One region of the Paenibacillus sp. PK4536 genome, then DNA from elsewhere that is predicted to be linked to it. Evidence: riboswitches for the same ligand, from Rfam matches in the RefSeq annotation. Region 1 holds a riboswitch; each other region holds the start of a gene.

Region 1 (3,291 bases):
AGCATCTCATCAAGTAAAATAACATGAATAGTCTATAATTCTATCTTAGATAGAACACATTATATCTATAAAAGTTAGTTACATAGTATTGTGTAGATATTGATCATTTTTTGTCACAAAGGATGCGGTAGTAATTACTGGTGATTCGTTATAATAGATAGTGACTATAAACAATGTCACTATTATAAAATAGCGGGTGATTCTCTAAATGGCAAGAAAGTTCAGAATAACAACTACACATCTAAAATGGTTGAGCTTTGTCACCTGTGTTGTTATGTTTTTAGCAACAATGGGGGGACTTGTAGTAACGAAATCAGGTTCAGGGCTCGGTTGCGGAACAGAATGGCCGCTATGTCATGGCAAATTTGTACCAGCGTATACGATTTCTTCACTTATCGAGTATTCGCATCGGGCAATTAGTGCTTTGGCGGGCTTAACAGCATTATTTTCTTTTATCGGATTTATCTTTTTTAATAAGCATCGTGAGCTTAAAGTATATGCATCATTAACATTACTATTTGTGTTAGTTCAAGCAGTAATGGGCGCATTGGCTGTTGTATTCTCACAATCTGCTCCTATTATGGCGCTCCACTTTGGATTTGCGATGATTGCTTTTGCAAGTTCGTCGATGATGGCACTTGGAGCAAGACGGATGGATCAGCAAAAAGGAGATTTACCGATTCCTGATGAACCACCGGTGAGTAAAGGGATGCGTAATCTGACGTGGTTTGCTACGATCTATACGTATATGGTAGTGTATACAGGCGCTTTTGTAACTCATACCGATTCTAGAGGTGGTTGTTCAGGAGTACTACTGTGTAACGGTTCAATCTTACCGGAATTATCCGGCGGGGTAGCTGTAGCCTTTTTCCATCGTGTAGCAGCATATAGTCTGTTAATCGTAATTGCGGTTCTAGCACACTATGCTTACCGTCGTCATCCGTATAATCCGGGTATTCGTAAGCTAGGTGTAACAGCTATCGTCTTTATTATTATGCAGATTCTAAGCGGAATGTTGAATATTGTAACGATGAAAGTACCTGAATGGTATTTCTTCTCCAGTATGTTGCATACGCTATTGATTCAGATTTTGTTCGGTGTGTTATGTTATATGAGTGTACGGGTGTGGCAATTAAGCCGTGGTACACGTGGTAAAATAGGACAGGATCTATAAAAGCAACACTATTAATATGCTTCTGGATACTTTAAAATCAATACTGATTGTGTATAACGACTTTATTAAATAATAAAATATTTCTAATTTCCTTAGGAAATGTTTATTTTTGCTTTGACAAAGCGTGTGAAGTTCAATATACTGAGAAAAGATTTTCATTTTCATTCGAATTTTTCATATTTTCTTATCGAGAGTGGTGGAGGGACTGGCCCGATGAAACCCGGCAACCGATTTTAGAAAATAGATTGCAGTGAATGTAGCAATCTATTTTCCAAAATGTCATGGTGCTAATTCCTTCAAAATGGCATGTGCAGTCAATGCAATGTGATTTTGGCAGATGAGAAGGAAGTATCTCTAATAATAGAGAACCCTTTTCTGCGAAAGGGTTCTTTTTTTGTATAAAGAAGAGAGAAGCGAATACCGACATATATTATAATGAAAATATATCCGACTTATTCGATGGTTTATATATGATTAATGTAATATCGCTTGAGGAATGAAGAGATAGAAGGAAGGAGCACCCATCTGTGATTGAGTTAAAAAATATAACTAAAACGTATGGCAAAGGTAAAAATCTAAGTCCTGCGTTAAGCGGTATCGATTTGAAGATCGAAAAAGGTGAGATTTTCGGTGTGATTGGACATTCGGGTGCAGGTAAAAGTACGTTAATCCGATGTATCAACTTACTCGAACGTCCAACTTCCGGTGAAGTATGGATCGATGGCGTTGATATGACCAAGCTTAACAAAGCACGGTTGCAAGTGAGACGACGTAAAATAGGAATGATTTTTCAGCATTTCAATCTATTATCTTCGGCAACGGTGTATGAGAATATCGCTTTTCCTTTACGCTTGGTCAAAACACCAGAACGTAAAATTAAAGAAAAAGTGAAAGAATTATTAGCTCTGGTTGGACTTGAGAATCATGCAAATAAATATCCTGCGCAATTATCTGGCGGACAGAAACAACGTGTAGGAATTGCCCGTTCACTAGCAAGTGACCCTGATGTATTACTTTGTGATGAAGCTACTTCGGCACTTGATCCTCAGACCACCAATTCGATTCTCAAATTGTTAGTTGATATCAATGAGCGGTTTAATTTAACAATCATTTTGATTACACATGAAATGCATGTGATTCAGAGCATCTGCGATAAAGTAGCTGTTATTCATCGTGGTGGGATTGTAGAACAGGGTCCTGTCACTGACGTTTTTTTGAAGCCACAGCATGAAGTGACACGTGATTTTATTTTAAATGAATCCAATAATGCTGAACTATTGAACACATCTTGGACAGCACCAAATGTTCCCAATTCTTTAACTGTTAAAGTTTCATTTTTAGGTGACAAAACGTATCAATCGATTCTTTCGCAAACGGTACGTCACACAGGTGTCGATTTTGCTATTTTGCAAGGAACGATTTCAACATTAAAAAATGTACCTTATGGACAACTGATTGTTCGCTTTGAAGGAACAGAAGGAGACATTAAGCGTACACTCGATGGATTGACTGCTGAAGGTCTGGATGTGGAGGTGATCAACTGATGGGTGAATTGGATTTTTCACAAATCGATTGGAATGAATTCGGTACAGCAACGCTAGATACACTCAAAATGGTAGGTGCTTCCGGGTTATTTACTTTAATTTTAGGATTGCCTCTAGGTATATTACTATTTATTACAGGACGTTCTACGGTAGCATGGGTACGTTATTTCTATGCGGTGATTGCATTTATCGTTAATATTTTGCGCTCGGTTCCGTTTATCATTTTGATCGTAGCCATATTACCATTAACGCAAATTCTAGTAGGTACAACAATCGGAGTACTGGGAACGATTCCACCGTTAGTCATTGCCGCTGCCCCGTTTTTTGCCAGATTGGTGGAGACAGCACTGCGCGAAGTAGATCGTGGCGTGATTGAAGCAGCCAATGCTATGGGAGCTTCTCTCTGGCAGATCGTCACACGTGTACTTGTACGCGAAGCTATGCCAGGACTACTTGCTGGATTGACAGTGACTGTTGTTGCTCTAGTATCAAATACAGCGATGGCAGGAATGATTGGTGCTGGAGGACTCGGAACACTTGCGATCAACTATGGTTATTATCGCTATGATACGG
Region 2 (3,291 bases), 490 kb from region 1:
TCCCAAGTACACTGCCTGAAGACACCAACTCTGGCAATACAGTAGGTGAGATTCCAAGTACACTACACATCTCGTCTGACCAATTTCCTTGCTCTACATCGTATAAAAGAGTCTCACATGCTTGAGAAGGTTCATAACTTAACGATCCACTGAGCGTATATGTCACCCAATCACTAATACTTGTCAAACGATGTAACCGTTGATACTGCTCTGAACGGCGTTCGCGTAACCCAACTAATTTCATCGCTGAAAATAAAGCAGATGGTGTTCTTCCTGTTCTATGATAAATAGACGATAGATCTGTATACTGTTCTTCCCACTCTCGTCCACGGTTATCAATATTCGGTAATCCTAAATACGATTCTCCTGCTTCGTCGATCAATACAATCCCTTGACGTTGACTAGTCGAAGTAATCGCTGTGATATGAATATCAGGTACTCTAGATAATGCTACCTTCGTCAACCCGGCAATCTGTTCCCACAATACTTCAGGTACAAAGTGACGTGCATCTGGATACTGTTCATCATTGTGATAGACAATATCAGCACGTTCAATCGATAATACGTTCCCATTGATATCAACAACGGCTACACGGGCATTACCTGTACCAATATCAAAGACTAGATAAGCTTGTTGTGTCATTGTTCATATCCTCCAAGATCGCTTTATTGTAGAGCACTTTCACATCGGTCTGATGATGTTCAAACCAATCAATTAACGCGGTATTCATAATCTCTACATGATGATCTTCTACTTCATAAGTAGCACCTGCTAGATGCGGAATGGCTAATACATTCGGCAATGAAATCAATTCATAATCTTTAGGAAGTGGTGGTTCTTGATCAAATACATCAATAATCGCTCCACGAATCTGATTCTGTTGTAACCGTTCAACCAGTGCATCATGATCTACCACAATCGAACGAGCCGTATTTACAAAAATAGCGTCGCTTTTCATCGATTGTAATAATGTCTTATCGATCAATCCTTTGGTATCTTCAGTGACTGGTAAATGAATTGATATGATATCGCTGGTTGCAAATAACTCCTCTAACGATACTTTCTGATCACGTGGATCCGGGCTTTTCACATAAGGATCGTAATAACGAATATCACAAGGAAAGCTACGTAGAATACCTGCGGTACGCTGAGCTACAGCTCCAAAACCGACCATACCTATGGTTTTCCCTGCTAGTTCATTACCTTTGAATTTGAGATAAGCGGTTAAACTGCCACTTTGCCATTGCTTGTCTTCCAACCATTGGCTGGATGGAATAATACGCCGTAGAAAAGTAATCAGACTGCCTACAACCATTTCTGCTACAGCCTGTGCATTACGTGCAGGCGTATAAAAGACTGGAATACGGCGATGGGTGGCAACAGGAACATCTACATTGGAAGGTGTTCCACGGCAGACACCAATAAATTGTAGATTGGGTACCGATTGAATAACTTTTTCAGTTACCAGATCAAGTTCTGCAATCAGTCCATCTGCTTGTGTTTCTTGTAATAAAGAAATTAATTCGTCTTCTTGATAGGCTTGTCCATGATCTTTCCAACAACGATAGATGACTTCTCTAAAAGTATCCGCGAGTTGCTGACGACCTTGTTCGTTATAAGGGGCAGTAATTAATATTTTCATTATTGAATCTCCTTTGGTACACTTAGGTGCAGTGTTATTTAAGTGAAGCTTTAAAGTAAGAAAGTATGAACTTATAGCATGTTCTCCTTTTGATCCAAATGGAAGGATCATATGAGATATAGATATGATGAGTAAAAGGATAAAATATAAAAAAACCTCTTTCCCAAATCAAGGAAAGAGGTTATCTAAATATTCACTATACTGTTGTATATCTACAAACAGCTAATGCAATAATTCATCCTGCTTTCCTATCTCCCAAGCGATTCAAGCTTGCTGGAATTGGCACGTTTTTGCCGAGGTTTCGTAGGGCCAGTCCCTCCACCTCTCTGGATAGAAAATCTAATGTATGCAGTTGTCGAAAAAACTTGCAAATCAGGATCAGACACGATAAGGTATAAAACATCTAATTTTGTCGAATTCGAAATAATTTTCTTAATTCTAATTAAACCTAGTAAAAAAGTCAACATTAAATCTAAAATTTGATTTATGATAAACACAACATGTACACATCGTATGTATAATTTAAATTGTTTGATGTATTTTGAAAGGAGCTTGGTATATGTCTACTTATATTGATCAACAAGATGGGCTATTTCCTTCTGTCTGCTCACTCGATTGTCCCGATCAATGCGGACTGCTTGTTCATAAAGAAAAGGGTAAAATCGTCAAAATTGCAGGCGATCCTAATCATCCTGTTACTAAAGGCAATATCTGCAATAAAGTTCGCAATATGGCTGAACGTATCTATGATACGAAGCGCCTGACGACTCCGCTTAAACGTGTTGGGGCTAAAGGAGAAGGATCATTTGAGCCTATTTCGTGGGAAGAAGCTATCTCTACCATTACATCGAATTGGAAACAAATGATTGCTACATCAGGTCCTGAAAGTATTCTTCCTTACAGTTTCTACGGAAATATGGGCAATCTGTCAGCAGAAGGTATGGATCGTCGCTTTTTCCATCATATGGGTGCCAGTCTACTAGAACGTACGATTTGTACAGCTGCCGGTTCAGCAGGATATAAATATACAATGGGTGGCAGTATCGGTACCGATCCAGAAGATACTGTAGATACACAGCTTTTTATTTTCTGGGGGATCAATGCAGTAAGTACCAATATGCATCAAGTCACTTTAGCTCAACAAGCTCGCAAAAAAGGTGCTAAAGTGATTGTTATCGATGTTCACAAAAATCAAACCGGTCGATCAGCAGATTGGTTTATCCCTATTTTGCCGGGGACGGATAGTGCACTTGCTCTAGGCATGATGCATATTTTATTTGCCGAACATAAAGTAGACCAAGCTTTTATGGAGCAATATACCGTAGGGCATGAACAACTTCGTGAGCATGTGAAACAATACGATCCAGCCACAGTATCTGCGATTACAGGCGTACCTGTCGATGATCTGTATCGTTTAACACGTATGTATGGAGATGCCAGCCCTGCTCTAATTCGCATCGGAAATGGATTACAACATCATGACAATGGTGGTATGAATGTACGTACCATTACGTGTCTGCCTGCGATTACAGGGCAATGGTTAGTACGTGGCGGTGGTGCAATCAAATCCAATACATTCCAGCTTAGCTTTAACGAAGAAGCATTACAGCGTCCAGACTTGCTCATCAATCGCAATACACGCTCTTTC
Region 3 (3,291 bases), 2.5 Mb from region 1:
TTACAACCAGCGCTTGGCACCATAAGCGCGACCCATAAAATGAGAAAGTGATTTTTGCGCCAGCAAAATATCTTACAACCCGCGCTTGGCACCATAAGCGCGACCCAGTACAATCAAAAAAAGCTGTCCTTTTTCATCACATGACGATGAATAAGGGCAGCTTTAATCTTTTCAGATCCAATCTTTTTTGCGGAAGGTGAAAAACATCGTTAGACCTAACGTGATCATAATCCCGATAACGAGCGGATAACCGAAGCGCCAATGTAATTCAGGCATATCTTCAAAGTTCATCCCATAAATACCGGTAATCACAGTCAATGGCATAAATATCGTTGTAATAGCTGTAAAGACACGCATAATTTCATTCGCTCGATTCGAAATACTGGACTGATAAGCTTCTCGTAAGTTACCCATCAGATCGCGGAACGTATCGAACATCTCAGAGACTTTGACAGCATTTTCGTATACGTCACTGAAATATTTTTGCAATTGATCGTCAATTAAGCGTAAGTCTTTTTTGTTCAATGTATTGATTACTTCACGCTGTGGTCCCAATACACGCTTGAGCCATAGAATTTCTCCACGTAGACCAATAATTTCATTCAAATGCGACTTTTTGGTATGCATCAATATATTTTCTTCCAACAGTTCGATCTGATCTTCAATCCGATCACCAACAGCGAAGTAATTATCAACCACCAGATCGACTAATAAATACATAAATTTATCGGCGCGACTCACTTCTTCTTCCCATAAAATAGGTTTGAGTACACGTAACTCATTAATTTTCTGCTTGGTGACTGTAATAATATAATGCCGTCCTAGAAAAATATTCAAGGCGCGCAAAAAAATCTCTTCGTTATCAAAACGAATACTGTTCACGACAATAAAGTAATGACTTTCATAAATCTCGATCTTCGGGCGTTGTTCTTCTTCACTTAGACAATCTTCTACAGCCAGATCATGGAGCATAAAGAGCGGTTGTAATTCAATCAAATCTTCCAAATCTGCATCGATCCAATAAAATCCTTCTTCAGGTGCAATCAGTGTGTCGGTAATATTTTCTACTGGAGTGAATGCTCCAGCATTGACGTGCCGAACTTTCATTGTGTTCTACCCCTTTATTATGAAATGAGCAGGGAAAGAAGCGGCAACCGCACACTTATTTACAAAGCTTCGCTATAATTTATGAAAAACGGAGAAGATTTTTCAATAATGGCGCGTTACTCAAGTGCCCTATGGTTGTCGTTTGTTTCCTGCAATTTGTCCATCCGTCCTGCTGCCAACTGGGCCTCGGGTCGCCTTCCATTTTGAAATTCACCTCTTTGTTATCTATATATTTATGAAAACTATGAAAAAACGTCAAATACTTGTTAAGTATACCGTGGTCATGGAAGCCTTTCAAGCTTAAATAAGAATCCTGCTTGGAAATCAACCAATACAGTTACCAACAACCTATTTATCGGTTCAAAACAAGACATTTTTGACAGCACTTGACGACAGACGGTAGAATAGTATAAATTATGGTATAAGAAAAGTATTGAATTAATGTAATTACAAATTGAATAAGCAAATCTTATCAAGAGCAGGTGGAGGGACTAGCCCGATGAAACCCGGCAACCGGCGGTATGACCGCACGGTGCTAATTCTTGCAGAGATATAAGTTTGAGAGCATTATTTTAGACTTAATATCTGCTGACAGATGAGAGAGGCGTCTATTATATACGCGACAATATCGCAAATGACCTTTCTCAAGTATCAGGAGAAAGGTCATTTTTGTATATACGCATAATGAAGCTTTCTCCTGAATGATAAGAAATACACACATCCAAGGAGTGAATGAAGATGCCAATTAAGATTCCGGATAGCTTACCCGCCAAAGAAGTATTAACAGGTGAAAATATTTTCGTCATGGACGACAGTCAAGCTTTTCAACAGGATATTCGTCCATTACGGATTGCTATTTTAAATCTAATGCCTACGAAAGAAACAACCGAAACCCAATTATTGCGCTTGCTAGGAAATAGTCCGCTTCAAATCGATATTTATTTATTACATGCGCAATCGCATACATCGAAGAATACATCTACTGAATATTTGAACTTATTTTATAAAACGTTTGAAGAAGTCAAACATCTTCGTTTTGATGGTCTGGTCGTGACGGGTGCTCCTGTAGAAACGATGGATTTTGAAGATGTGAATTATTGGGAAGAGATTCAAGATATTTTTGATTGGAGTAAAAAGAACGTCACTTCAACCATGCATATCTGTTGGGCTTCACAAGCAGGTCTTTATCATCATTTCGGCGTACCTAAAGTAGATTTGGAAGAAAAATGTTTTGGTGTATTTCCACACACTTTAAATAAAGAAAATGTAAAATTACTACGAGGATTTGATGAGTTATACTTTGCGCCTCATTCTCGTCATACCGAAGTACGTCATGGAGATATTGCCAAGATTCCTGAATTAGAAATCTTATCAGAATCAGAAGAAGCTGGCGTATATCTAGCGGCAACTAAAGACGGCAGTCAAATTTTTGTGACAGGGCATTCGGAATATGATTCATTGTCACTGAAATGGGAATATGAACGTGATATCGCCAAAGGAATGGATGTCGCACCACCGAAAAATTATTTTCCAAATAATGATCCATCGCGTACACCACCATCCACATGGCGTGCACATGCGAACTTATTATTTTCCAACTGGCTGAATTATTATGTATACCAAGAAACACCGTATGATTTGGAAAGTGCTAAAGCTGAAGCTGGTAATTACTGTATCTAAATTTGTGATAAACCCAATCGATTGTTATTCCAGAGGAGGAATTATAGTATGACGGATCATCATTCAAGCGAACGAACTCTTAACATTGAAAGCAGATTGGCACAGATCGGTTCTATCAATGAACCGACAACCGGAGCGATTAATTTTCCTATTTATCAATCGACCGCATTCCGTCATCCCGCTCTTGGTAAAAGTACAGGCTTTGATTATATTCGTACAACCAATCCAACTCGCGCTGTACTTGAACAAGCCGCAGCAGCATTAGAATCAGCAGATGCAGGATTTGCCTGTAGTTCCGGTATGGCTGCTTTGCAAACGATCTTTGCGCTGTTCGGTCAGGGAGATCATCTGGTCGTATCGCTTGATCTGTATGGCGGCACATATCGTCTTTTGGAACGTATTTTATCCAAATTTGGAGTAACTGCTTCTTATGTAGATACCAATGATCTAGAAGCATTAGAAAAAATAGTTCAGCCCAATACCAAAGCTGTATTTATCGAGACG

What was found. Region 1 has a riboswitch for S-adenosylmethionine ahead of PO903_RS00930 (methionine ABC transporter ATP-binding protein). Riboswitches for the same ligand answer to the same signal wherever they lie in the genome.
Region 2: another riboswitch for S-adenosylmethionine. It lies ahead of PO903_RS21020 (2-hydroxyacid dehydrogenase); the one in region 1 lies ahead of PO903_RS00930 (methionine ABC transporter ATP-binding protein).
Region 3: another riboswitch for S-adenosylmethionine. It lies ahead of metA (homoserine O-acetyltransferase MetA); the one in region 1 lies ahead of PO903_RS00930 (methionine ABC transporter ATP-binding protein).

Annotation. Positions count from the first base shown of each region.
Region 1 covers NZ_CP126313.1:190,859-194,149, reverse strand. The annotation lists gene PO903_RS00940 (DUF3139 domain-containing protein) at 1-17, shown strand, start outside; gene PO903_RS00935 (COX15/CtaA family protein) at 209-1,174, shown strand; SAM riboswitch class I at 1,356-1,518, shown strand; gene PO903_RS00930 (methionine ABC transporter ATP-binding protein) at 1,702-2,718, shown strand; gene PO903_RS00925 (methionine ABC transporter permease) at 2,718-3,291, shown strand, end outside.
Region 2 covers NZ_CP126313.1:4,742,835-4,746,125, forward strand. The annotation lists gene PO903_RS21015 (FGGY-family carbohydrate kinase) at 1-643, opposite strand, end outside; gene PO903_RS21020 (2-hydroxyacid dehydrogenase) at 615-1,643, opposite strand; SAM riboswitch class I at 1,889-1,980, opposite strand; gene PO903_RS21025 (molybdopterin oxidoreductase family protein) at 2,203-3,291, shown strand, end outside.
Region 3 covers NZ_CP126313.1:2,708,210-2,711,500, forward strand. The annotation lists gene corA (magnesium/cobalt transporter CorA) at 172-1,107, opposite strand; SAM riboswitch class I at 1,574-1,709, shown strand; gene metA (homoserine O-acetyltransferase MetA) at 1,846-2,787, shown strand; gene PO903_RS12170 (aminotransferase class I/II-fold pyridoxal phosphate-dependent enzyme) at 2,836-3,291, shown strand, end outside.